DNA from 4 places in the Pectobacterium hainanensis genome. Region 3 is predicted to be linked to each of the others. Evidence: predicted binding sites of a transcription regulator. Region 3 holds the regulator's gene; each other region holds the start of a gene.

Region 1 (5,960 bases), on a different contig from region 3:
TATTCCCGCCGAAGCAGAACGCTACCTGAATACCTTTCAGGCAGGCTATTTCATTGGATCACTCAATTACGACAACGGCACCTATCCGCATCAGGGCTTCCACGAACTGGATCTCGGCTTCGAGTTTTACGCCCCGCAAACCACGCTGAGCGAAGACGGGCGACGCCTGCTGTTCGGCTGGATGTCGATTCCCGACGATAATGAATTCTTTGAGCCGACGATCGAATACGGTTGGATCCACACTATGACCTGTCCGCGTGAACTCACGCTACATGGCGATCGTGTTTATCAACGCCCTGCACGTGAACTACAACAGTTACGCAGGCAACATTACGCCTGGCAAGGAACCGCAGACTACGCGTCTCCACTGCATGCCAGCAGCGCGGAAATTCTCATCACTGTGCAAGGGGAATTTCAGTTCAGCCTCGCCTCACAACTGGTTCTCTGCTGGGATGGGGAGCGTGTGACACTCAGCCGCCGCAATCGTCGCACCGGTGAACCCGTACATCGCTACTGGCGCGGTGACCTAAGCCAATTGCAGATATTGTGCGATCGATCCAGCATTGAAATTTTCATCAACGACGGCGAAGCCGTGATGTCTGCACGCTATTTTCCGGAAAACGAGGCAATCATGACGTTCAGCGGTTCTGGACGATTAACGCTACAACACTGGCTGTTAGCGTCATGCGTGATAGAATAACCTCCCTTTTTTCTGATAGCAGACCTCGCGGTGAAACCGACTAAACGCATAACAATCAGTGACATCGCCGCGCTGGCCGGTGTATCAAAATCCACCGCCAGTCTGGTACTTAACGGACGCAGTAAAGAGTTTCGCGTTTCTGATGAAACCCGCGATCGTATTTTAGCCGTCGCACATGAGCAACGTTATCAGCCCAGTATTCACGCACGTTCGCTGCGTTCCTCACGCAGCAACACGCTGGGGCTGGTGGTGCCGGAAATGACCAACTACGGGTTTGCCGTCATTTCCCGCGAGCTGGAAATGCTGTGCCGTGAAGCAGGGCTACAGCTGCTGATTGCCTGCACCGACGAAAATGCCAGTCAGGAGATGATGGCCGTTAACAGTCTGGTGCAGCGTCAGGTCGATGGTCTGATTGTCGCCTCCAGCCTGTTGAGCGATACCGAGTATCAGAAAATTAATCAGCAACTGCCCGTCATACAGTTTGACCGGGTGATTGGTGATTCCACGCTGCCGATGGTGATTTCCGAAGCGGTAGAATCCACAGCAGAAATGGTCGAACGTATCGCCCTCCAGCATCAGGAAGAATTCTATTTTATCGGTGGTCAATCACGCATTTCACCGACCCGCGATCGTCTGGCAGGTTTTCAACTGGGTTTGCAGCGTGCTGGTCTGGAATGCCGCCCAGAGTGGATCATTCATGGTAGTTACCATCCTAGCTCTGGTTATGAAATGTTTGCCCAACTGTGTGCAACCTTGGGGCGCCCACCGAAAGCGCTGTTCGTTGCCGCCTGTGGGTTGCTGGAAGGGGTTTTGCGTTATCTGAATCAGCATAACCTGATGGAAAGTGATATCCGCCTGTGTAGTTTTGACGATCACTATCTGTTTGATTGTTTACCGCTAAAGATCGATACCGTGGCACAGGATTGTGAAACGCTGGCACGTAGCAGCTTCGAAATGGTAACCAGCCTGATTGCACAGCAGCCGCTTGAAGAAGATCGGCGCTATATCCCGACGCGTATTCATTGGCGTCATCCCGACTCACGGGCATAAACCAAAACGGCTATTCGCTACAGTCCTCTCATTGCTGTAGCGTATCACCCGACCTCAGCTTGAATAAGGCATTTAACGACAACTCTGACGTGGCCACATAACCACCTGCACCACAACCAAAGAAAAGGAAATTTCACATGAACGTTCGCAATATCAAAACACCTGTCGGGCTGGCCGCACTCGTTGCCGCAGCCATAGGCTTAACAGCCTGTGAAGACAAGCCAGACGTCACCACCGAGCCAACCCAGTCGACGCCTGCCGCTGCCAGCACGGCACCTGCACCTGCACCTGCACCTGCACCTGAAGCAAAACCCCAGGTCGATGCTAACCAGAAGCTTAATCTCTACATTCAATGCTTCAATGCCACCCATGAACGCGCCCATAAAGCAATGGAACGATACGCATCCTGGGTTAAAGACATGAAGGTGGGCCCTACAGGTAAAGAGCGAGTCATTTACGGCGTCTACTCAATGTCAGAATCCAGCTTGAAAGACTGCGGGGAACCCCTTATCAAGGCAGCCCAAAGCGAGCCTGTCATGCCCGCGCTAGATACGGCTGCCAAGGACTACTCCGCAACAGTGACCACCTGGGGCCAGACATTACAGGAAGCCGATACTTACTACAGTCGCGAGAACTATAAAGATGACGCGATGGCACGCGGCAAAGCGATGCATGGCGACATCGTCAAACACTATGCGGCATTCAGCACGGCCAACCGCCAGTTCAATCAGGCTCTGGAAGAAGCCAACGACGAGCGCCAACTGATTCAATTGGCGGAAATCGAGAAGAGTGAAGGCCGCCAATTCAATTACTGGTATATGGCTACCATGCTCAGCGCCAAGCAGTTGGTAAATTTACTGACGCAAGATGATTTCAACGTCGACACGGCGACATCGCGGCTCAAGGCTTATGAAGACAACGCCGATGCGCTAATCGAGCTGGCCAAAAAGCCCGAAACCGCGAAACCCTCGACATGGTTGCTGATGAGTTCGCCATTAGAAAGCTATCGCATATCCGCCAAAGAACGCCTGCGCCGGGTGCGCGATAAGACCCCTTACAGCCAAAGTGAGCGCATGATGCTATCTAGCAGTTCCGGCTGGATGGTGGATGGCAGCGCCGAAAAGCTCATCAGAAACTACAACTCTCTGGTGGAAAGCAGTAACCGCATGCGCTGATTCACACCGTTAGCCTTCCCAACGGAATACAGCACTGAAGTCATATTGAATAAAAAAAGAATGCGGTTTGAATTTTCATCCCGCATTCCTTCTTAAAACATCACTCGTAATCGTTACTTAGCAGCGGTTTCCGCACCGACCAGCCCCACTTTGAGGTAGCCCGCTTTACGCAGTGAATCCATCACGCTCATGATGGTTTCATAATCCACGCTTTTATCCGCCTGAAAAAAGATAGTCGTTTCTTTGTTAGCGCTGGTTCTCGCATCCAGTACCTGAGCCAGAGACTGCTCGTTGACTACATCGTCTCCCAGAAACATTTGCTTATCTGCTTTTACCGTCAGGTAAACTGGTTTTTCCGGTCGCGGTTGAGGGACAGCGGAAGAGGCTGGCAAATCGACGCGAATATCCACCGTTGCTAACGGGGCGGCCACCATGAAGATGATTAGCAAGACCAGCATGACATCTATAAACGGTGTCACGTTGATATCATGCATCTCGCCATCATCACCTACATCATCGTTTAAATGCATTGCCATGACTTAACCCACCCGCAGTTTATGCGCAGAGGACGCCACCCGATTGTCATTGCTAGCAGCCACATCCAAATCTCGACTCAACAGCAACAGCACCTGAGCCGCGACATCGCCCACCAGCGCTTTATAACCAGCGATCCAACGAGCAAAGACGTTATAGATAACCACGGCAGGAATAGCGGCAACCAGACCAATTGCCGTCGCCAACAAGGCTTCCGCGATCCCTGGTGCGACAACAGCCAGATTGGTGGTTTGCGTTTGTGCGATACCGATGAAGCTGTTCATGATGCCCCACACCGTGCCAAACAACCCGACAAACGGCGCGACAGCCCCCACGGTTGCCAGGTAGCCATTTCCACGGCCCATGTGACGCCCAGTAGCCGCGACGCGACGTTCCAGACGAAACGCGGTGCGCTCTTTAATGCCGTTGTTGTCATCCGAACGTGCGGACAATTCCATTTCATTCTGTGCATCAACTAACAGTTGCTGAGCAACACTGCCCGCCTTGAAAGCATCGGCTGTTCCCGCTGCATCATCCAAGGTTCTGGCCTGTGCTAATGCCTGATACTCACGACGCAGACGGCGTTTGGCGCCCATTAACTCAACCGTTTTACTAAAGAAAATCGCCCAAGTGATCACGGAGGCTAGCAGAAGGCCAATCATTACCGTTTTCACAACAATATCAGCGTGCTGATACATACCCCAGACAGACAGATCCGTTCTCATCAAATTGTTGATACCAGGAGAAGCACGGTCAGGCAGAGACAATGGCGATGCGGCAACAGACGCATTCTCAACGGGAGCATTTCCAGCATCCGCGCCAAGCACCATTGCTGGTGCAGCTTGAACCGTTGTCGCACCTGAAGAGTCGCCAGAAATTGGGGCTGTTGCAGGGGCCGCAAACGCATTTCCACTTAGTCCTGCGCTAAAGAGCAGAGTAATCAGTATGCTACGGGAAAATGCGCTGAACGCACTACGTTTTGATTGCCAGGCTGATGACACCTGTTGAGTAATGTTACTGACAGCCGTATTCACGCTGTGCCTCCACCATTAATTCATCACTGTTGACGCTAGAAACCAGCCTGAAATAATATCAGACCCAGCGTTAATTGATAGTCGTTCTCATTATTATTTACACCAAACAATGCATTTTCATCGCGATGTTTCGCAGAAGTGTTACATCACGGTATTGAAATAAAACAATAAGGTATAAAAAATGTTATGAACTTCGACATTAAGGAATAACAGCGTAGACTTGCAGGTAAATAGTATCTGACGAATAAGTACCTGAGCGTTTTCAGAACCGCTTTCTATTATGTGATCAACATTAAGTTATCACACCATTTTCTACGATGAGATCAGAAGCTATCCGACAAGGACAGAAACACAACACAATACTAAAATTAAATAAAACATAAGGTTACGTCATTTCATTTCTGATATTTTTCGAAAATTTCATATAAAACAGCATTTCATATCACCTATAGCTTTTGTGATAAGTGTCATTATTCAAAGTTGTATAATAGGTTAGGTTATTCCCGAGAATTCAGAGGGTGTGCACCAAGACCGTCGCAAGACAAATTTATATACCCTAAATAATTCAAGTTTCAGGAAGGCGGCAAGCGAAGGAGTCCCGATGAGCTTACTCAAGTAAGTGATTCGGGTGACTGAACGCAGCCAACGCACATGCAACTTGAAGTATGACGGGTATAGACATCGTCCCATTCTCATAACAGCCCCTGGTCTGCTAACGGGAGCCTCTTTTTATTAGAACAATCATTTAAATAAGTTTTTTACCCTATCATTATTTCTGGAGATAACTCAATGAAGCTGTCGAAAACATTGGTAAGTCTTTGCCTGAGTTCTGCTGCATTATTTATGACACAAGCTGTTCAAGCACAACAAATTAAAGCCTCCGATGTTCACCCTGAAGGCTATCCAAACGTCGTTGCCGTGCAAAAAATGGGAGAAAAACTTAAAACTGCCACAAATGGCCGACTGGAAATAAAAACATTCCCCGGCGGTGTGCTCGGTGATGAGAAACAAATGATTGAACAAGCACAATTAGGTGCAATTGATATCATTCGCGTTTCCATGACACCCGTTGCGGCAATATTGCCAGAAATCGAAGTCTTTACTCTCCCCTATATTTTCCGCGATGAAGACCATTTACATAAAGTACTTGATGGAAAGATTGGGCAAGAAATTGGCGACAAAATTACGAACAACAGCAAATCTAAACTGGTCTTTCTCGGCTGGATGGATGCAGGCACACGCAACCTGATCACGAAAGCGCCGATTACCAAACCGGAAGATCTGCAAGGCATGAAGATCCGCGTCCAGACAAGCCAGGTAGCGCTCGCTACACTGAAAGCCATGGGAGCGAACTCAATTGCGATGGGCACCAGCGAAGTCTTCAGCGGTATGCAAACTGGCGTTATTGACGGCACGGAAAATAATCCACCAACTTATGTCGCTCATAACTATATGCCTGTCGCCAAG
Region 2 (5,960 bases), on a different contig from region 3:
TTGGCGCTGAAAAGCGTACTGTGTGTGGGTGGTTCATGGTTGGTTCCGAATGATGCTTTGGAAAGCGGCGACTACGCACGTATTACCGAACTGGCTCGTGAAGCGGTTGAAGGCGCAAAAGCGTAATTAATTCTTTTTGACAGTTTGTAAAAGCCACCTGTTTGACGTGAAGCTCACTTCATTTTAGGTGGCTTTTTTATGGCCGACCGGTCAGCCAAGAACAGTAACGGCTGCTGCGACTTTTTTTGCTAATGTTACCGCATCATCTGTTGTGTCCGCGCTGGCGAGAGCAACGCCCATTCGGCGCTTTCCGTTGATGTCTGGTTTGCCAAACAGGCGAATTTGGGTGCGAGGCAACAACGCGTGTTCCAGCCCTTGATAGCGAACATTCTGGCTATCCAGTTCCGGCAGGATCACGGCAGAGGCCGCGGCACCGTATTGACAGATGGCACCGATCGGTAGCCCAAGAAATGCGCGTACATGCAAGGCGAATTCAGAGAGATCTTGTGAAATCATCGTCACCATTCCCGTGTCATGAGGGCGAGGAGAGACTTCACTGAAAATGACTTCATCACCACAAACAAACAGCTCAACGCCGAATAGACCATATCCACCAAGCGCTTTGACGACCTGGCTGGCAATAGCTTGCGCACGTTCCTGTGCCAGAGCGCTCATCTGCTGGGGTTGCCAGGATTCGCGGTAATCGCCATCTTCCTGACGATGGCCAATTGGCGCACAGAAATGGATACCGTCTGCGGCGTGAACGGTCAGTAACGTGATCTCGAAATCGAATTTGACCAACCCTTCCACGATAACGCGTCCGCCACCGGCCCGTCCGCCTTGTTGTGCATATTGCCAGGCTTTTTCCAACTGTTGCGGCTCACGGATCAGGCTTTGCCCTTTACCGGAAGAGCTCATCACAGGTTTCACAATGCAGGGGTAACCAATCTCGGTCACCGCGTGTTGAAAATTTTCCTCGCTATCTGCAAAACGATAGCTGGATGTCGGTACGCCAAGTTTTTCTGCTGCCAAACGGCGGATACCTTCACGATTCATCGTCAGGCGAGTGGCTTCAGCACATGGAACCACATGATGACCCCGTTGCTCCAACATCACCAGCATATCGGTGGCAATCGCTTCGATCTCTGGCACGATGTAATCGGGTCGCTCCGTTTCAACCAACGTTTTTAATGCCTCACCGTCCAGCATGTTAATCACATGGCTGCGATGGGCTATCTGCATTGCTGGTGCATCGGCATAACGATCGACCGCGATAACTTCGATACCCAGACGTTGGCATTCAATCGCCACTTCCTTGCCTAACTCACCAGAACCGAGCAACATCACACGTGTAGCATCGGTACGCAGGGCAGTTCCAATTGTTAACATAATGTCTACCTGTTCGGCTTGTAAAAAACGGGCGCAGTATAAACGAAAACGTTTGCGTGCGCATCAGGCGCGATAAAAGGGGAGTGCGTTTACCCGCCGTTGTGAAGGAGAGGAGGGTTCGCTTGGCATCATTGAGGAATCGTGCCACTCTGCGTAAAAATTCAGGGTTTTATCTTTCTCAAATAGGATTCAGACGTAATGAGAGCACCACTGGCAGAAAAAAGACCCCATACGTTGACGACTCATGGCGATACACGTATCGATAATTATTATTGGCTACGAGACGACCCTCAGGTATTGGATTATCTCAAGCAGGAAAATCATTATTGCCATTCGGTGATGGCACCCTATCGCGACCGTCAACGGGCACTGTACGATGAAATGGTTGAGCGGATACCGTCTGAAGATATGTCAGTGCCTTATGTTCACAATGGCTATCGCTATCAAAGCCGTTATGCGCCAGGCAAAGAGTACCCTCTCTATTTACGCCAACCGGAACAGGTAACGCACGAATGGGAAACACTGCTGGATGGCAATCTACGTGCCGAAGGCCATGATTTTTATAGCATCGGCGTGCTGGAAGTCAGCCCCGATAATCAGATTTTGGTGCTATCGGAGGATTTTCTCTCCCGTCGCCAATACGATATTCGTTTCCGTCATTTGAGCACCGGGGAATGGTTGCCTGATGTGATTGAAAATGTTTCGGCTGGCGCTGAGTGGTCTGGCGACTCGAACTCGCTCTATTACGTACGCAAACACCCACAGACCTTATTGCCCTATCAGGTTTATCGACATCGTTTAGGTAGTCACCCAACGGACGATGAATTAATTTATGAGGAAGAGGACGACACTTATTACGTCAGTTTGGGTAAGACAACCTCTGAGCGTTACATCACAATTTATTTAAGCAGTACGACAACAACGGAGGTACTGTTGATTGATGCGCAGGATCCGTTGGCAAAACCCCAGGTTACGATCCCGCGTCGTAAAGCTCATGAGTATGGCCTCGATCACTACCAAGACGCTTTTTATCTGCGTTCTAATCGTGACGGTAAAAACTTTGGCTTGTATCGCGCGCTGCGTGCGGATGAGCGTGAATGGGAAACGCTTATTGCTCCGCATGATCATCGTGTTCTGGAGGGCTTTGAACTCTTTCGCGATTGGCTGGTGGTGGAGGAACGTGAACGCGGGTTGACCAAGTTACGCCAGATTCACTGGCAAACAGGGGAAGAGAAAGCGATAACGTTTAATGATGCCAGCTATGTCACATGGTTATCCTACAATCCAACGCCGGAAACCGCATTGCTGCGTTATGGTTATGCGTCAATGACGACGCCGAGTTCGCTGTATGAATTGAATATGGATACGGGACAGCAGCAGTTATTGAAGCAGGCTGAAGTGAAAAACCTGACGTCAAGTGACTACCATAGTGAACGCCTGTGGATTACGGTTCGAGACGGTGTGGAAATCCCGGTATCGCTGGTTTATCACCGAGCACATTTCAAACCGGGACAAAATCCGATCGTCGTATATGGCTATGGTGCATACGGCAGCAGTATGGATCCTGACTTTAGCGTGAGCCGTTTAAGTTTGTTAGATCGCGGTTTTGTTTTTGCACTCACTCATATTCGCGGCGGCGGGGAGTTAGGGCAACAGTGGTATGACGATGGTCGACTGCTGAATAAAATGAATTCGTTCACCGATTTTATCGATGTTTCTCAAGCGTTAGCAGAGCGAGGCTATGGCGATCGTCAAAAAATGTTCGCTATGGGGGGAAGTGCCGGCGGATTATTGATGGGCGCGGTCGTTAATCTTGCACCTGATTTATTTAAAGGTGTCATTGCTCAGGTTCCCTTTGTTGACGTATTGACAACTATGCTGGATGAGTCGATTCCATTAACCACGGGTGAATATGAAGAGTGGGGCGATCCTAACGAACGCCGCTATTATGATTATATTCGGCAATATAGCCCATATGATGGTGTTGTGGCGCAAAACTATCCTCATATGCTGGTCACGACGGGATTACACGATTCTCAAGTACAGTATTGGGAGCCGGCCAAATGGGTAGCGAAACTACGCGATATGAAGACAGATGATCGATTGTTGCTGATGTATACCGATATGGATGCCGGACATGGCGGAAAATCAGGGCGTTTTAAGCACTATGAAGACATCGCGCTGGAGTATGCGTTTTTGCTGATGATACTGGATATGCCTGACTGACGTAGAATTTGATACCAAAAGTAAACCCGCAGAGTGGCGGGTTTACCGATCAGCAGAGTGGTTTTAGTTGATGTCGGCCTGTGGTTGAGCCTTCTTCGCCCTTTTTTCCGCGCGTTTTTCTGCTGCGGATTTCAAAGGTTTTTTCTTGCTGTTCTTCTTGCTGTCCATTCCTTTACTCATATCTTACCTCGCTTGGTAAAAGGTTGGTTTGCCTACTCATTAACCGCCTGTTTCACTCAATATGCAAGTGGAAAATCGGTTTTTTATCGCGAGGTTCGAAGGTAAGGGGCTATTTGGTCTTGGGCTCATAGGGCAGTCGGGAGAATTGAAGTGAAAGTTGACGATAGAATGCGACACGTTCACGAAAATAGCTGCGTAAATGTTCGGGTTGCTCTTTTTCAATGGCCTCAGAAATGACCGGCATATTATAACGCTCCTTAAAAGCGACGCCTGACGCCGCGAGATCGACATTGACCTTATCCATCTCTTCTTTAGACAATTCTGCCAGGTTGTGTCCCATCGTGTTTTCTCCGGTTTTATCGTGCCAAGCTGTTGGCGCCACGGTAAAGCAGTGTCACGAAAATCGCAAGTTATACGATGTATACCCAAAATAATTCAAGTTTCAGGAAGGCGGCAAGTGAAGGAGTCCCGATGAGCTTACTTGAGTAAGTGATTCGGGTGACTGAACGCAGCCAACGCACATGCAACTTGAAGTATGACGGGTATAAGCCTATTTGCTAAAAGGTCAACGTATAGCGTTGTGCAAAAACACCTTGCTGATTTTTTCCTGAAACTTGAATTATTTGGGTATATTGATAATAAAAATGATTATCAATAATAAATAACCTCTTTGTTGCAAATGAAAATTAATATCAGTAAAAATTAACTAATTGATTAATAAAGAACAATTAAAAGGTTTTAATTTGGTTAATAAAGTGTTTTTTATTTTATCTATTCGAGGCATAATATCGGTCAACTCATTTATCTGCCAGGAAAATAAGGAATACGTATGTTAAAGAAAGAAATGATTCAAAAACTCAATGAGCAGCTTAATCTTGAGTTTTATTCTGCGAATTTATATTTGCAAATGAGTGCCTGGTGTGGAGATAAAGGTTTCGAAGGTGCCTCTGCGTTTTTAAAAGCGCATTCTCAGGAAGAAATGCAACATATGCAGCGCCTGTTTGATTATCTGGATGATACGGGCAGTATGCCTATTTTAGGTGCGATTGCTGCACCGCCGGTTACGTTCACCTCGCTTTCTGAGGTATTCAAGCTGACTTATGAACACGAACAGCTTATTACGTCAAAAATTAATGAATTGGCACATGCCGCAATGACGCAACAAGATTACTCTACCTTTAATTTCTTGCAGTGGTATGTCGCAGAGCAGCATGAAGAAGAGAAACTGTTCAAATCTATTCTTGATAAACTCTCTCTGGTTAACACAAACGAAAGTGGCCTCTTCTTTATCGATCAAGATCTGAAAAAAATGTCTGTCAGTGTATCGGCAAACTAATGTGATAACCTTGTGTTAGTCAATATAGGGTGAGCGGGGATGGCTCACCCTATATTGTTCCTTTCCTCAGCACGCTCTCTTCCTTGATTCCTTGTCGATTGAGCCAACATTGTCGAGATGTGACACATTTTTATGTCATGGCGTCAGGATATCTTGCTTGCTACTCGACTTCATCGGGTACTGTCGTTATGATCGCCTACAGCATCTACATGCAACCTTATGTTTTATAAGGTCTGGGATTTGTTTTTATCTGAGCCGGATAATTTGTCACGCTGATGTGATATGAACGTTTAGATTGTGATATTCAGGAACATTCGATGAAGAAAATACTGCTCTCCGTTGTCCTTGCCTTTCTGTCTGTTGATGCATTTTCTGCCGCGAAACTGGCGAATATCAGTCGTCTGGAATATGGAGAACGGTGGGCCTTTACGCGTGAAGAGGTTCAATTGATATGCCGTCCAGATAAGGCGTTATATGCGTTGCATACCGGAACACTGATGCAGTATCCGCTTAATGACATCGCTGTGGAGCAGATGAAGGCAGGGATGGTGAACGCTAAACCTATTGATGATATCTGGCTTGATGACGCTAAAAATCCAGGACAAAAGAAAAGTCTGCAACCTTTTATCGAACGGGCCGAACAACTTTGCCAATAAAATCAGAAAGCAACGTTGCCGATTCGCTTTATTTTGTTAACCGCACGATATTCAATGGTTATCGCAAAGTGTGAAATGTGTTCAAATTGTGATAATCACACAGGGGCAATACTGGTAAATACGAGGGAGTTAACTACGCTTAAGTGACAAGGCTAGTCGAGCTTGTATAAATG
Region 3 (5,960 bases):
CGGACTACGCCTCAATTTCTACGTTCCCGCCAGAGTGGTCGAACCTGTTCCGTCGATGACGGCATAATGTCGTGAAGTCATGATACCCTAAGCGCCTGTCTCTCTGAATGAACTTCACCATGAAATTGAATTATCGTAAGCATGATGCGCAACAACCGCAGGGCAAACTCCCCGTGATCCTTATTCATGGTCTGTTCGGCAACCTGGATAATCTAGGTGTTCTGGGCCGTGATCTGCAAAACCAACATGACACGCTGCAAATTGATTTACGCAATCATGGACTCTCCCCTCGTTCACCGCAGATGAATTATCCCGCGATGGCGCAAGATGTCCTCATGTTAATGGATGAACTCAGTATTGAACGGGCTATCGTTATTGGTCATTCGATGGGCGGAAAAGTCGCCATGTCTCTTACCGCGTTGATACCGGAACGATTGGAAAAACTGATTGCGATCGATATTGCACCAGTCGATTACCAACTGCGTCGGCACGATACGATTTTCGCTGCGCTTAACACCGTCACCCAGGCTGGCGTGACTTCTCGTTCTGAGGCAGCAAAACTGATGCGCGACATAATCAAAGAAGAAGGCGTCATTCAGTTTCTACTGAAATCTTTCCAACAAGGTGAGTGGCGCTTTAATGTACCGGTTCTGTGGGAACAGTATGAAAATATTGTCGGCTGGCAGGTTGTGCCGCCATGGCAAGGACCGACGCTGTTTATTCGCGGCGAAAAATCCCCTTATCTGGACGATAGCTACCGTGATGCATTAGTTAGTCAATTTCCGAATGCACGAGCCCATGTCATCAGCGGTGCGGGACACTGGGTCCATTCGGAAAAACCAGAGGCCGTATTGCGTGCGATTCATCGTTTTTTGTCTGCCAGTTAACCAACCAGACCGTCATATCTCAGGTTAACCATAAACGACCACAGTTAACCGTTGTCGCCGCCAGTACGGCTAGGGTATGATGGCGCTCGCAGTAGAGGGACGGCTGATTCAGCCACAAGCATTGTAACCACACCATCAAAATGCACACGTTATATACCTCATCGGTTATCCCTTGCTGGTCGGCAATATCGACGACACAGTGAGAATAGAGGCATAAGGATGTGCGCGTTTTGGTCCGAATACCTTGCAGTATCATTACCTATGGCAAAAGAACAAACGGACCGCACCACGTTGGATCTGTTCGCAGATGAACGTCGCCCGGGCCGCCCGAAGACTAATCCGCTTTCACGTGATGAGCAGCTAAGAATCAATAAGCGTAACCAGTTACGACGCGACAAAGTTCGCGGGTTGAAGCGTATTGAGCTAAAAATCAATAGTGAAGCGGTAGATATCCTCAATAGTCTGGCGGAACAGCAAAATATCAGCCGTAGCGAGCTTATAGAACAGATACTATTAGCTCAATTAGCTGAGAAAACGTCCTGAGTATCCCTATCTCATGAGTCTGGCGTCATCCCTGACGCCAATATACCCGTCATACTTCAAGCTGCTTGTGCGTTGGCAATACTCGGCTCATCTCTGAGCCTCGCCCTGAAGGGCCGCCGTAAACGGCGTTCAAATTGGCTTAGCCAATTTGTCCTTACTCACCCCAGTCACTTACCTGAGTAAGCTCCTGGGGATTCGTGCGGTTGCCGCCTTCACGCAACTTGAATTATTTTGGGTATAACCATCAGATTTAAAACATTTATTAGATTTAAAACGTTTCCCAATTATCCTGACCGGATGGCAAGGCTTTTCTGGCTGGCGTAGCAGCCAGTGCTTTTGGTGTTGATACCGATTTGACCACAGCTTTCGGTTGTGAATGTTGTTCAGACAATTGGAACAGAGAAACCGTTTGATTCAGCAACGCGGCCTGTTCCTCGAGTGACAAGGCGGCAGCCGAGGCTTCTTCCACTAACGCCGCATTCTGCTGCGTCACGCTATCCATTTCGGCAATAGCCTGACCGACCTGCGCAATCCCTTTACTTTGTTCTTCCGAAGCAGATGCAATCTCACCCATGATGTCGGTGACATTGGTAACAGCACGCACAATATCATTCATGGTGCTACCCGCGTCTTCAACCAGACTCGATCCCGTATCCACGCAACGCACCGAATCAGAAATCAGCCCTTCAATTTCCTTCGCGGCCTGCGCACTGCGCTGTGCCAGACTGCGCACTTCACCCGCAACCACCGCAAAACCACGACCTTGTTCACCTGCCCGGGCTGCTTCTACCGCCGCATTGAGTGCAAGAATGTTGGTTTGGAAAGCAATACCATTAATCACCGTCGTGATCTCAGCGATCTTACGTGAGCTACCAGAAATTTCTGACATGGTTTTCACGACGTTATCAACAATATCTCCACCTTTCCTTGCCGTCGTTGAGGCTTGCAGCGCTAATTGGCTAGCATGGTTGGCGTTTTCAGCATTCTGTTTCACCGTCGCCGTCAACTGTTCCATACTCGCTGCCGTTTCTTCCAGCGCCGACGCCTGTTGTTCCGTCCTTGATGATAAATCGTTATTACCAGCAGCAATCTCAGACGCCCCCTGATAAATAGAATCGGTACTACCGCGAATGGTACTCACTGTTGTTGCCAGACTGGTCTGCATTTCCCGTAGTAATGGGAACAGTTTACCAACACAGTTATGACCAAAATCCAGAATAGGTTTCCCCAACTGCCCGGAAGCAATGACGCTGAAATGATCACGAAGATCATTCAAAGGACGCACCAGACAACTCACCAGATAGCGATCGGTCAAGAACAGCATCGCCAAGCCGACAATCAAACCAGCCAGTAAAATATTTTGACCAATCGAGGTAATTTGCTCAAACCTGACGCCAGCGGCGGCAAACTTATCGGACCCCGCTTTATTAAACGCAGAAAGAGAAGCTCCAAATTGACGGCTCAAAGGTGGAACCACGCTCTTAGCTTGATTTTGATAATCATCCAGCGCGTTGGCCGCGGCTTTTTGGTACAACGGCTCAACTCCCTGAGTAATCAGATTCCCCCAGTCCCGGCTAACCGCTTGCACCAACGAATCATCCAGACCGGCATGATCAAACGCGGTAAAGGCAACTAAATCTGATTTTAATTTATCCAACGCGGTTAAAGCGGATGCCTGTTCTTTATCTGCGGCAGCGTTATCCCCCGCCCGGCGATAGTCCACGGCTCTCGCCAGACGAGTCACCATACGAAAATACTGATCGTTCCCCTGATTCACAAAATTCATGTTCTGCACTAGCAGGCTGCTGGTCTTGGATGTCGTCGTCATCTCTTTAAAGGAGAACATGGTATAGATAGAGACGCCACCCCATAACACGCAGAATATGCCCAGCACCCACAGCATGGCCGTTCTAATGGCAATGTTCTTTAACAGTCTCATAGCTCACTCCATACTTAAGTATTAATATCCCCATGATGTTCGAGTCGCATGAGCATTGACCACTCCCATTGCTCAGTTTTTCGCTCGCAACAACCACGTCTTGTCCTGCAACTCGAATATTCAGGGTATGTAATAAGAATAATTTTTATCATCAATCGACGGCGGTATTCTGAATCCCTCTATTCATAAATAGATAACGCGCCCGCACGCAATTTCATTGTGTTGAAAATAAAAACGACTACGCTGATTCATCGACAAAATTCAGACAGTATTTAGCGTTTGGTATGATTTTCTCCCCTCTTTTGTTTTAATTATTTAATAATTTTATTTGTTTTCATGGGGATATAAACATTAAGTAACTTAAGTATCGAGAAATAATATTAGAAACATTAATAAATAACTTTGCGTTATGTATGACAAATCTCGTCATTGGACGGTATCGCAACACATTAGATGACCGCAATGATCTTTGTTTAAAAAACAAGCCGCCATCATGATTTACAGAAAATCACCAGAGGAGCGTTAAAGAGGGCCAATGCTGGGTATCCAATTTATCCCTGCTTACCAATACGAGTTTCTCATGTAGGTTGTGTCTGTTATTATTAGTCAATAAATGGGTGAAACACGGCCCTATACCATTAAGAATAAAGAGGTTATTCAATTCATGGCACTAATAGGCATTTTCTTCGGCAGTGATACTGGCAATACTGAAAACATTGCCAAGACAATCCAACAGCAATTGGGGACACAGGTTGCTGAAGTTCATGACATCGCTAAAAGTAGCAAGGAAGACCTTGAAGCGTTCGATATTCTGCTGTTAGGCATTCCAACCTGGTATTACGGCGAAGCCCAATGCGATTGGGATGATTTTTTCCCTACGCTGGAAGAAATTGATTTCACAGGGAAACTCGTTGCCCTGTTCGGCTGTGGTGATCAGGAAGATTATGCAGAATACTTCTGTGATGCCATGGGGACGATCCGCGATATCATCGAACCACGCGGTGCGACGATTGTTGGTCACTGGTCGACTGAAGGTTACTACTTTGAAGCATCCAAAGGCCTGGCTGATGACAACCATTTCGTGGGTCTGGCTATTGACGAAGACAGACAGCCGGAACTGACCAACGAACGCGTAACAGCTTGGGTAAAACAGATCAGCGAAGAACTCAGCCTGAAAGATTTGGTAGGTTAACCCTGTTTTGGCTCTGATTTTACCATCAGGGCCAGTTCAATAGGAAAAACCTTTCATAATAATTGATACATTTTTTTAACTTCTTCCCATAAACCTGTACAATAAACCCATCGGCTTTGTACGTGCATAGATTTTTCTCCATTTATCAACAATAGATTGCATCAATATCTGTAGTATGTATGGGGTCAATATTGTTAACATTCCATGGTTTTCATTTTGTATGCACGGTTCTATAATTGGAACGCTGTTGTATTTTTTAGCCGATGTATTTTTTGAGCCGACCGATGTCATAGGCTAGGTAACCTCCATTGATAAGTAAGCAACAGGACTAAATCCGCATGACTGACAATAACACCGCATTAAAGAAGGCCGGCCTGAAAGTCACGCTTCCAAGACTGAAGATCCTGGAAGTTTTGCAGGCCCCGGAGTGCCATCACGTCAGTGCGGAAGATTTATATAAGAAACTGATTGATATGGGCGAAGAAATTGGTTTAGCAACCGTTTATCGCGTACTTAATCAGTTTGATGATGCTGGTATCGTCACCCGCCATAATTTTGAAGGCGGTAAATCAGTTTTCGAACTGACTCAGCAACATCACCATGACCATCTGATTTGCCTGGATTGCGGCAAAGTCATTGAATTCCGCGATGAATATATCGAAGCACGCCAGCGTGAAATCGCAGAAAGACATGGTATCAAACTGACAAACCACAGTTTGTATCTGTATGGCCATTGCAGTGAAGGGGATTGTCGCGAAGACGACACGCTTCACGATCCAACACTATAAATCGACCGCATAGAAACGCAGGGGGTGTTTTCTAACGTCGCCTGTGATAATCCAAGGGTAGCGATTATCCTGCCACCATAAAATAAAACCGCCGAGGCGGTTTTATTTTTTTATATCATTACGTTTAAACCCAGTATGATCGTTAACCGACCCAAGTGTCCCGTAAACCAACTGTACGGTTAAACACTAAATGTTCCGCACTGGAATAGACGCGGTCGGCGCAAAAATAACCTTCACGTTCAAATTGATAGGCTTTTTCTGACTCAGCCTGAGCCAGACTGGCCTCAACAAATCCATGCGTAATCTTCAGCGAATCAGGGTTAATGGTAGACAAAAAATCCTCAGCGGCAGCCGGGTTGGCGACACTGAATAATCGGTCGTATAAACGGAATTCAGCGGGACGAGCATGAGCAACAGACACCCAATGGATGACCCCTTTAACCTTACGACCGTCAGCCGGATCTTTGCTCAACGTATCAGGATCGTAGCTGCAATAAATTGCAGTAATCACGCCCTGCTCATCTTTTTCAACACGATCGGCTTTTACGACATAAGCATTACGTAAACGCACTTCTTTGCCCAACACCAGACGTTTATACTGCTTGTTGGCT
Region 4 (5,960 bases), on a different contig from region 3:
AAACAGGCTGCTGGTGCTTTGCCTGCTGATCGAGCAGGGTGAAATGTCAGTCGGCGCACTGCTTGAACATATTCCCCTTAGTCAGTCAGCGCTATCGCAGCATCTGGCTAAAATGCGCGATGAAGGGTTGATCGCCTATCGGCGCGAATCTCAGACGCTGTACTACCGCATAGAAAATCGGGACGTGGAAAAAATTGTGGCAACGTTAAAAACGATCTTTTGCCCTTGATTTCAACAGCATCAAAAGCATCGGTGAACACATTCTGCCATTCGGTTTGCTGACACGCTCCTGTTAGCGAGAGCCATGAAAATGAGAACGTAAAGCATGTTGTAGCGCAAACAGCGGCACAGATTGGTGTGACTGCTCAGGGTAGATATCCAATTTCACCGCTAAATTCGATGAACGATTCTGTAATGACCACGATAGTTCGCGAATACCATCAACCATGCGTCGCTGATACCGATGCTGACGCAACACCTCACGCTGCTCATCGGGCAATTGCCATTCCCAAGGTTCCAGCGATTGTTCATATTCCCCCACGGATAAAGACAAACTTACGCGCTGCGATAGCCTATCGGGATTAAAACGCGCCGCCTGTTGCATAAGGTAACCACCATTCCACCAAACGGAGGGGCTGGCGGCATAAAAATGCTGAAAATTCTGTGGGGCAGCCAGCAGCGTATCAACGGTAAATAAGCCGCCATAAGAGTGACCAAACAACGCTTCACGCCGATGATCAATGGGATATTTACTGGCAATAAATGGCTTTAACTCGGTCTGGATAAACCGTCTAAATCCTTCTGCATCACCCGCCATCCCCGACGGATAAAACCCGCCAGACGGATTAACTTCGGGCACAATATTCTCAACGGCCGGGCGATAATCCCGTTCACGTCGCGTTGTGCCGTTATAGTCAATGGCGACAACCATACCGCTTTCCATACCACAGCGCGGGCGACCCAACGCCTCTATTAATGCAACCGCGACAGGAAAGTAGCGAGCGCCATCCAGCAGGTAGATAACCGGCCATCCCTGCGACGGTGACGGAATATCAGGACAAAAAGACATAATGCGGTAACACCCGCACGCCGACGAAGTGAACATCTCATCATCGGTATTACGCAACTGATACATTCCGACGTCCCGCCCTCTCGTCATGGTTAACATATTGTCGGTCAAACAAAAAATCCGGTGGGGTAACTTACCCACACCGGAAATAATCGTACGATTACGCGTTGTCTCTTCCTATCAGCGCCAACCGAAAATATCGGTTGGCAATATGGTTTAGAAACGGGTATTCAGGCTGACAAAGAAGGTTCTACCCGGCTCATTATACGTTGCAGCACCTGCCCCACTCATATAAGACACAACCCCATTGCTGGTATTATCAGTGGTCTGCGCGTTACCTGCCCGATATAAGCGCTTATCTAACAGATTATCCACCCCCACAGTGACGCTGGCGTATTTGTTAACGTCATAAGTACCACTTAGCCCAAAAATGGCATAAGGACTTAATTCATTCGTACCACTATCCGTTACTCGCTTGCCTTGATAGTCGTATTTTTTCGGTTTCTGACGCCCATACCACGTCATATCCGCCATGAGAGAGAGCGCTTCCGTCGCTTGCCAGCTTACCGATGAATTCAACGTAAACTCAGGAATGGTAGACAAATACTCGCCAGTCTCTTTATTTTTACTCTCAATCATATAGGTAATATTGTTATTCCAATTAATGTCCTCGCTAATAGGGACATTCAGTGTTCCCTCAAGCCCTTGAACTACCGCTTTCGGAATATTATCCCATTGGAAAACACGTGTACCATTGGACGTTCTGGAAAGAACGGTAGTCCCAGCCTCAATTTTGTTACGATAATCATTACGGAAGTAAGTCACGCCAGCCTGATAACCATCACGATTAAACTCAATACCAATTTCTTTATTAATACTGGTTTCTGCGTTCAGATCTTCATTACCTAGCAGATAACAAGGTGTTCTGGTTCCAGCGCATCCTTGCCCTTTACTATAAAGCAAGTAATCACTGTTGAGTTGATACAGGTTCGGCGCTTTGTAAGCTCGGGCAATGCCCATTTTCAGGGTAAAGTCATCTCCCAGCCCCTGCGATAAATTCAACGACGGGCTCCAGTTGGTTCCGACCATACTATGGTGATCCACACGCAATGCAGGTGTTAACATAGTACTGGAACTTAACTCCACGTTATCTTCGACAAACATGGATGCAATACGTGCCGACATGCGATCGCTACGTGTACCTGTTGGGTAACCGTCGATTGTCCCGCCACTAAGTGCTTGTGAATTCGACACAGGATCTTTCATCTTTTGCTCTGACCATTCCACGCCAACCGTTGCCGTTTGATTGAACAACGCTTCAAACGGGATATTGACCTCACTGTGCGCAGTAACGGTGTCCAATTTAATGGTACTGAACAAATCCCCCGATGAGAAAATCCCTTCCAGCCCTCCGGCCAGGCCTTCAGCTAATCGGGTATTCTGCGTGCGTTCATATTGCAGATATGACATAGCACTGACCCCACTGTCCCAATAGCCGCGATGGGTGACAGCATAATTCTGCCGATACATGCGATTGGTTTCACGACCATAGTTACTGACGACATAGGCGTTGCTGTTAGTGTTCTGAGTATCACCGGCATAAATATTTCCCTGTCGACTCACTCCGGCCTCAAACTCCAGAGACTGTTGCTTGGTGATATCCCAGCGCAACGCGCCGTTGATATCTTTGTTACGCACGCCTTCTCGCCCAGCGGCTAGAGTATCCGCATAAGCGCCCACGCGTTCCGACTGATGGCCTTTATTGATATCTCTGGCATCAGCCTGCGTTTTATTAATATTACCGAACAGACGGAAACTGAGGTTATCCGTTAACCCTCCCATCAGGCTGAAATCGGTACGTTTGGTTGCCCCTTCAGCCTTATGTTCCGGCATGTTCATGTAGGTATTCCAGGTGCCGTGCAATTCATCCGTTGGCTGTTTGGTGATAATGTTCACTACCCCGCCTGCCGCACCGTTGCCGTAGCGAGCAGCCGCAGGACCACGCAGCACTTCAATCCGTTCAACCATATCAGCAGGAACCCAGTTGGTATCACCACGGGTATCACGCTCACCACGCCAGCCATAGCGTACAGCGTTACGACTGGAAATCGGTTTGCCATCCACCAGAATGAGCGTATTTTCTGGCCCCATGCCACGAATATCGATCTGACGGTTATTTCCCCGCTGACCACTGGTCGAATTACCGGTTAAATTCACCCCCGGCATGGTACGAATCAACTCGGATAAATCGTTGGTAGGAGGACGCTTACTGATATCTTTGGCCGTGATCACCGACACGCCCGGAGCCTGTCGCGTTTGCTCTGCGGCCGTCACCACCATCGTATCGCCCGATGTGGTATTATTTTTAACCTGAACAGCAGGTTCTTCAGCGGTCACATCTGTCGTTTGTGCAACCGTCAGGAAAGCGCTCATCCCACAGCTAACGCCAATGAGAGTCGCCAAATAGTGGCGTGGTTGTGGTAGTTTCATCAAAATCATCCTGCCCTGTCATCAATGGGTCAATCGTCTGAATAGACGTTCTGATGCCGCCGCAGATGAAGACAGGCGCAGCGGGCAATCAGCAACGAGCTAAATAAAGGCGGAGAGAAAACCGGCAGAAAATACGTTTATTATCAAGGAAGGCATCGTCTTTCATTTCCAACATACGCCGTTTGCATACGTATTATTTTCATCAGTCAGTCACTTTTTTCCGCAGTGCCGAAAATGGGATAAGCCAATAGCGATGTGGGTCAACCCGACGAAAAATGCTATTGAGAAGTATTTGCATTACCATTTTGGCGCAGTCATTGTTACATTTGTCGTTCAGGATGAGGTTTGCACTAACAGCAAACTGCTTTGCCAAAACATCAAAATGGCGGGGGATAACCAGACATTACAAAGGGGGAATCATGCAAAATACTATTCCGTCGTCAAAATCCATCTATAAGAACCATCTTGTTGAACAGTCCAGCCTTCTATCGAATGATTACCGTGTATTCGGTCCAAAATGGGTAGATGACACACCGGTGCTCTTTGGTAGCTTCAGCGTGACCCAGCTAAACCAGCATGTGACATTGCATACTGCCGATGTACTCAACCTGCATAACATGAAGACGCAGGGAATCCTCAGCAGTTCGATAAAACTAGCCATCGTTGTTAACGGCACCGCGCACGTGACATTTGGAGAACAGCAGTTGCATCTGGGCGATCAGCAACCGGCGTCACTAATCATGTTAACCGAACCCACGCTGTTTACACGCACGGGCAAACGTGATGAATATGAACGCACAATTTCACTGACTTTCAGCCGCGAATGGCTGTACGGCAATCTGCTTGATAGCGTCGACGACTGGCAAGCTATTTATGATTTTACGCAAACACACCTCGCCACCCACCTGTGGACACCTTCGCGCCATGCGCTGGCTATTGCCCTGCAAATACTCAACGCGGAACCCTGCAAAACACCGCTCCAGCGCCTCTATCTTGAAACACAGTGTATGAATCTGATCATCGAAGCCTTCACCTCGTTGACCGCCAGCGCAACACAGGAAAAAACAAATGGCGTCACGTTACGGGGCTACCATCGTATCCAACAGGTAAGAGACATGTTGGAAAGCGGTGCTGCCGATCGGCTTTCTATGAGTGAGATCGCCAAGAGCGTTAATATGAGCGAAAGTACGCTACAACGGCATTTTCGTCAGACGTTTAACATGACAGTATTCGAATACCTGCGAAATTGTCGTTTGCAACGCGCCATGCTGGCGTTGAAAAAAGATGGAATTGGTATCGCACAGGCCGCCAGCATCGCGGGCTATAATAGTCCAGCCAATTTCGCTACGGCTTTGCGACGTGCATTTGGTATCACACCAGGGCAGATTAAAGATCGCTTCTGAATCCTTATATAACGCAATCAAATACCATATTTCATTTGGTTATTAATCCCCTATCATCGGCGCACAGTAGATTAAGGTATCTTTACTATCGATCTTCTTCACTGTCGACCTTCTTCTGCTTATGACCAACCCAACAGATTTAACAACGACGTTTGCTCAACGGATTACATGCAGTTTACCTAATCAGTTGGCAATTGATGCGGCACGTCTCGGCGTAACCGATTTTGTTGCTACCGCACTACCCATTACCCAAGGTGCAATTACCGATAGCGGACTACCGTCGCTAAAGCAGGTTTTCAGCGGCAATGACAGTCAAACCACAAGCTTGATTCTGGGCTATGTTGGCCATGCACTGGACTTCGATGATTACCATCTGGCCTTTCGAGGGCATCCCAGCACAACAATATTACCGGCGCTGTTTGCACTCTCGGCAGAGTATCCGCACATCACCGAGGAAGCCTTTCTGATTGCCTATGTTATTGGCGTTGAAGCCGCAGGCAGGCTGGGTCTGGCTTGTGGATCTCGCCACTATAGTCTCGGTTACCACAACACCGCGACATTAGGTGCCATCGCTGCAACTGCGGCGGCGGCTCGTTTACTCGGTGCATCGGTTGAACAAACGAAGGTAGCGCTCGGGCTGGCAGCGACGCAAGCGGCGGGTTTACGCGCACAGTTCGGCTCCGCCGCGAAACCGCTTCACGCCGGGCTTGCCGCCAGAACAGGCGTCACCGCGCTCAAGCTCTCACTGGCGGGTTTTCATGGCAATACAGAACAGGTTATCGACGCTTTTCTGGTTGCGCATGGTGATGGGAAACAACAACCAACGCAGCTCACCGCATCCTGGGGAACGCCGTGGCGTATTCTTTCTCCCGGTCTGGAATTCAAACGTTATCCGACTTGCGGGGGAACACACAGTGCAGCGGAAGCGGCTTTTGAACTCAGAAAGCAATGGAACGCACAGCATGGTGTCAAACCACTGACGGATAGCGTAGCGCGTA

What was found. Region 3 encodes Fur, which represses iron uptake genes when iron is present. Its sites were predicted from a motif close to ATAATAATGAGAACNACTATCAA; they were not measured.
Region 1: the regulator Fur is predicted to act here: its motif matches at 4,568-4,590, upstream of exbB (tol-pal system-associated acyl-CoA thioesterase).
Region 2: the regulator Fur is predicted to act here: its motif matches at 4,428-4,450, upstream of ftnA (non-heme ferritin).
Region 4: the regulator Fur is predicted to act here: its motif matches at 3,835-3,857, upstream of ACKPVM_RS07085 (TonB-dependent siderophore receptor).

What each region holds. Positions count from the first base shown of each region.
Region 1 is NZ_JBJYIN010000009.1:113,203-119,162, reverse strand. It holds gene ACKPVM_RS11285 (glycoside hydrolase family 32 protein) at 1-700, shown strand, start outside; gene ACKPVM_RS11280 (substrate-binding domain-containing protein) at 731-1,750, shown strand; gene ACKPVM_RS11275 (YiiG family protein) at 1,888-2,925, shown strand; gene exbD (TonB system transport protein ExbD) at 3,039-3,461, opposite strand; gene exbB (tol-pal system-associated acyl-CoA thioesterase) at 3,465-4,493, opposite strand; gene ACKPVM_RS11260 (TRAP transporter substrate-binding protein) at 5,283-5,960, shown strand, end outside.
Region 2 is NZ_JBJYIN010000004.1:130,410-136,369, forward strand. It holds gene ACKPVM_RS05510 (bifunctional 4-hydroxy-2-oxoglutarate aldolase/2-dehydro-3-deoxy-phosphogluconate aldolase) at 1-126, shown strand, start outside; gene purT (formate-dependent phosphoribosylglycinamide formyltransferase) at 211-1,389, opposite strand; gene ACKPVM_RS05520 (S9 family peptidase) at 1,588-3,615, shown strand; gene ACKPVM_RS05525 (DNA polymerase III subunit theta) at 3,905-4,135, opposite strand; gene ftnA (non-heme ferritin) at 4,625-5,131, shown strand; gene ACKPVM_RS05535 (YebY family protein) at 5,449-5,787, shown strand.
Region 3 is NZ_JBJYIN010000001.1:232,915-238,874, forward strand. It holds gene ybfF (esterase) at 120-887, shown strand; gene ybfE (LexA regulated protein) at 1,149-1,430, shown strand; gene ACKPVM_RS01235 (methyl-accepting chemotaxis protein) at 1,699-3,369, opposite strand; gene fldA (flavodoxin FldA) at 4,034-4,561, shown strand; gene fur (ferric iron uptake transcriptional regulator) at 4,900-5,349, shown strand; gene glnS (glutamine--tRNA ligase) at 5,492-5,960, opposite strand, start outside.
Region 4 is NZ_JBJYIN010000005.1:191,174-197,133, forward strand. It holds gene ACKPVM_RS07075 (ArsR/SmtB family transcription factor) at 1-229, shown strand, start outside; gene ACKPVM_RS07080 (alpha/beta hydrolase) at 293-1,135, opposite strand; gene ACKPVM_RS07085 (TonB-dependent siderophore receptor) at 1,286-3,559, opposite strand; gene ACKPVM_RS07090 (helix-turn-helix domain-containing protein) at 3,979-4,962, shown strand; gene ACKPVM_RS07095 (MmgE/PrpD family protein) at 5,084-5,960, shown strand, end outside.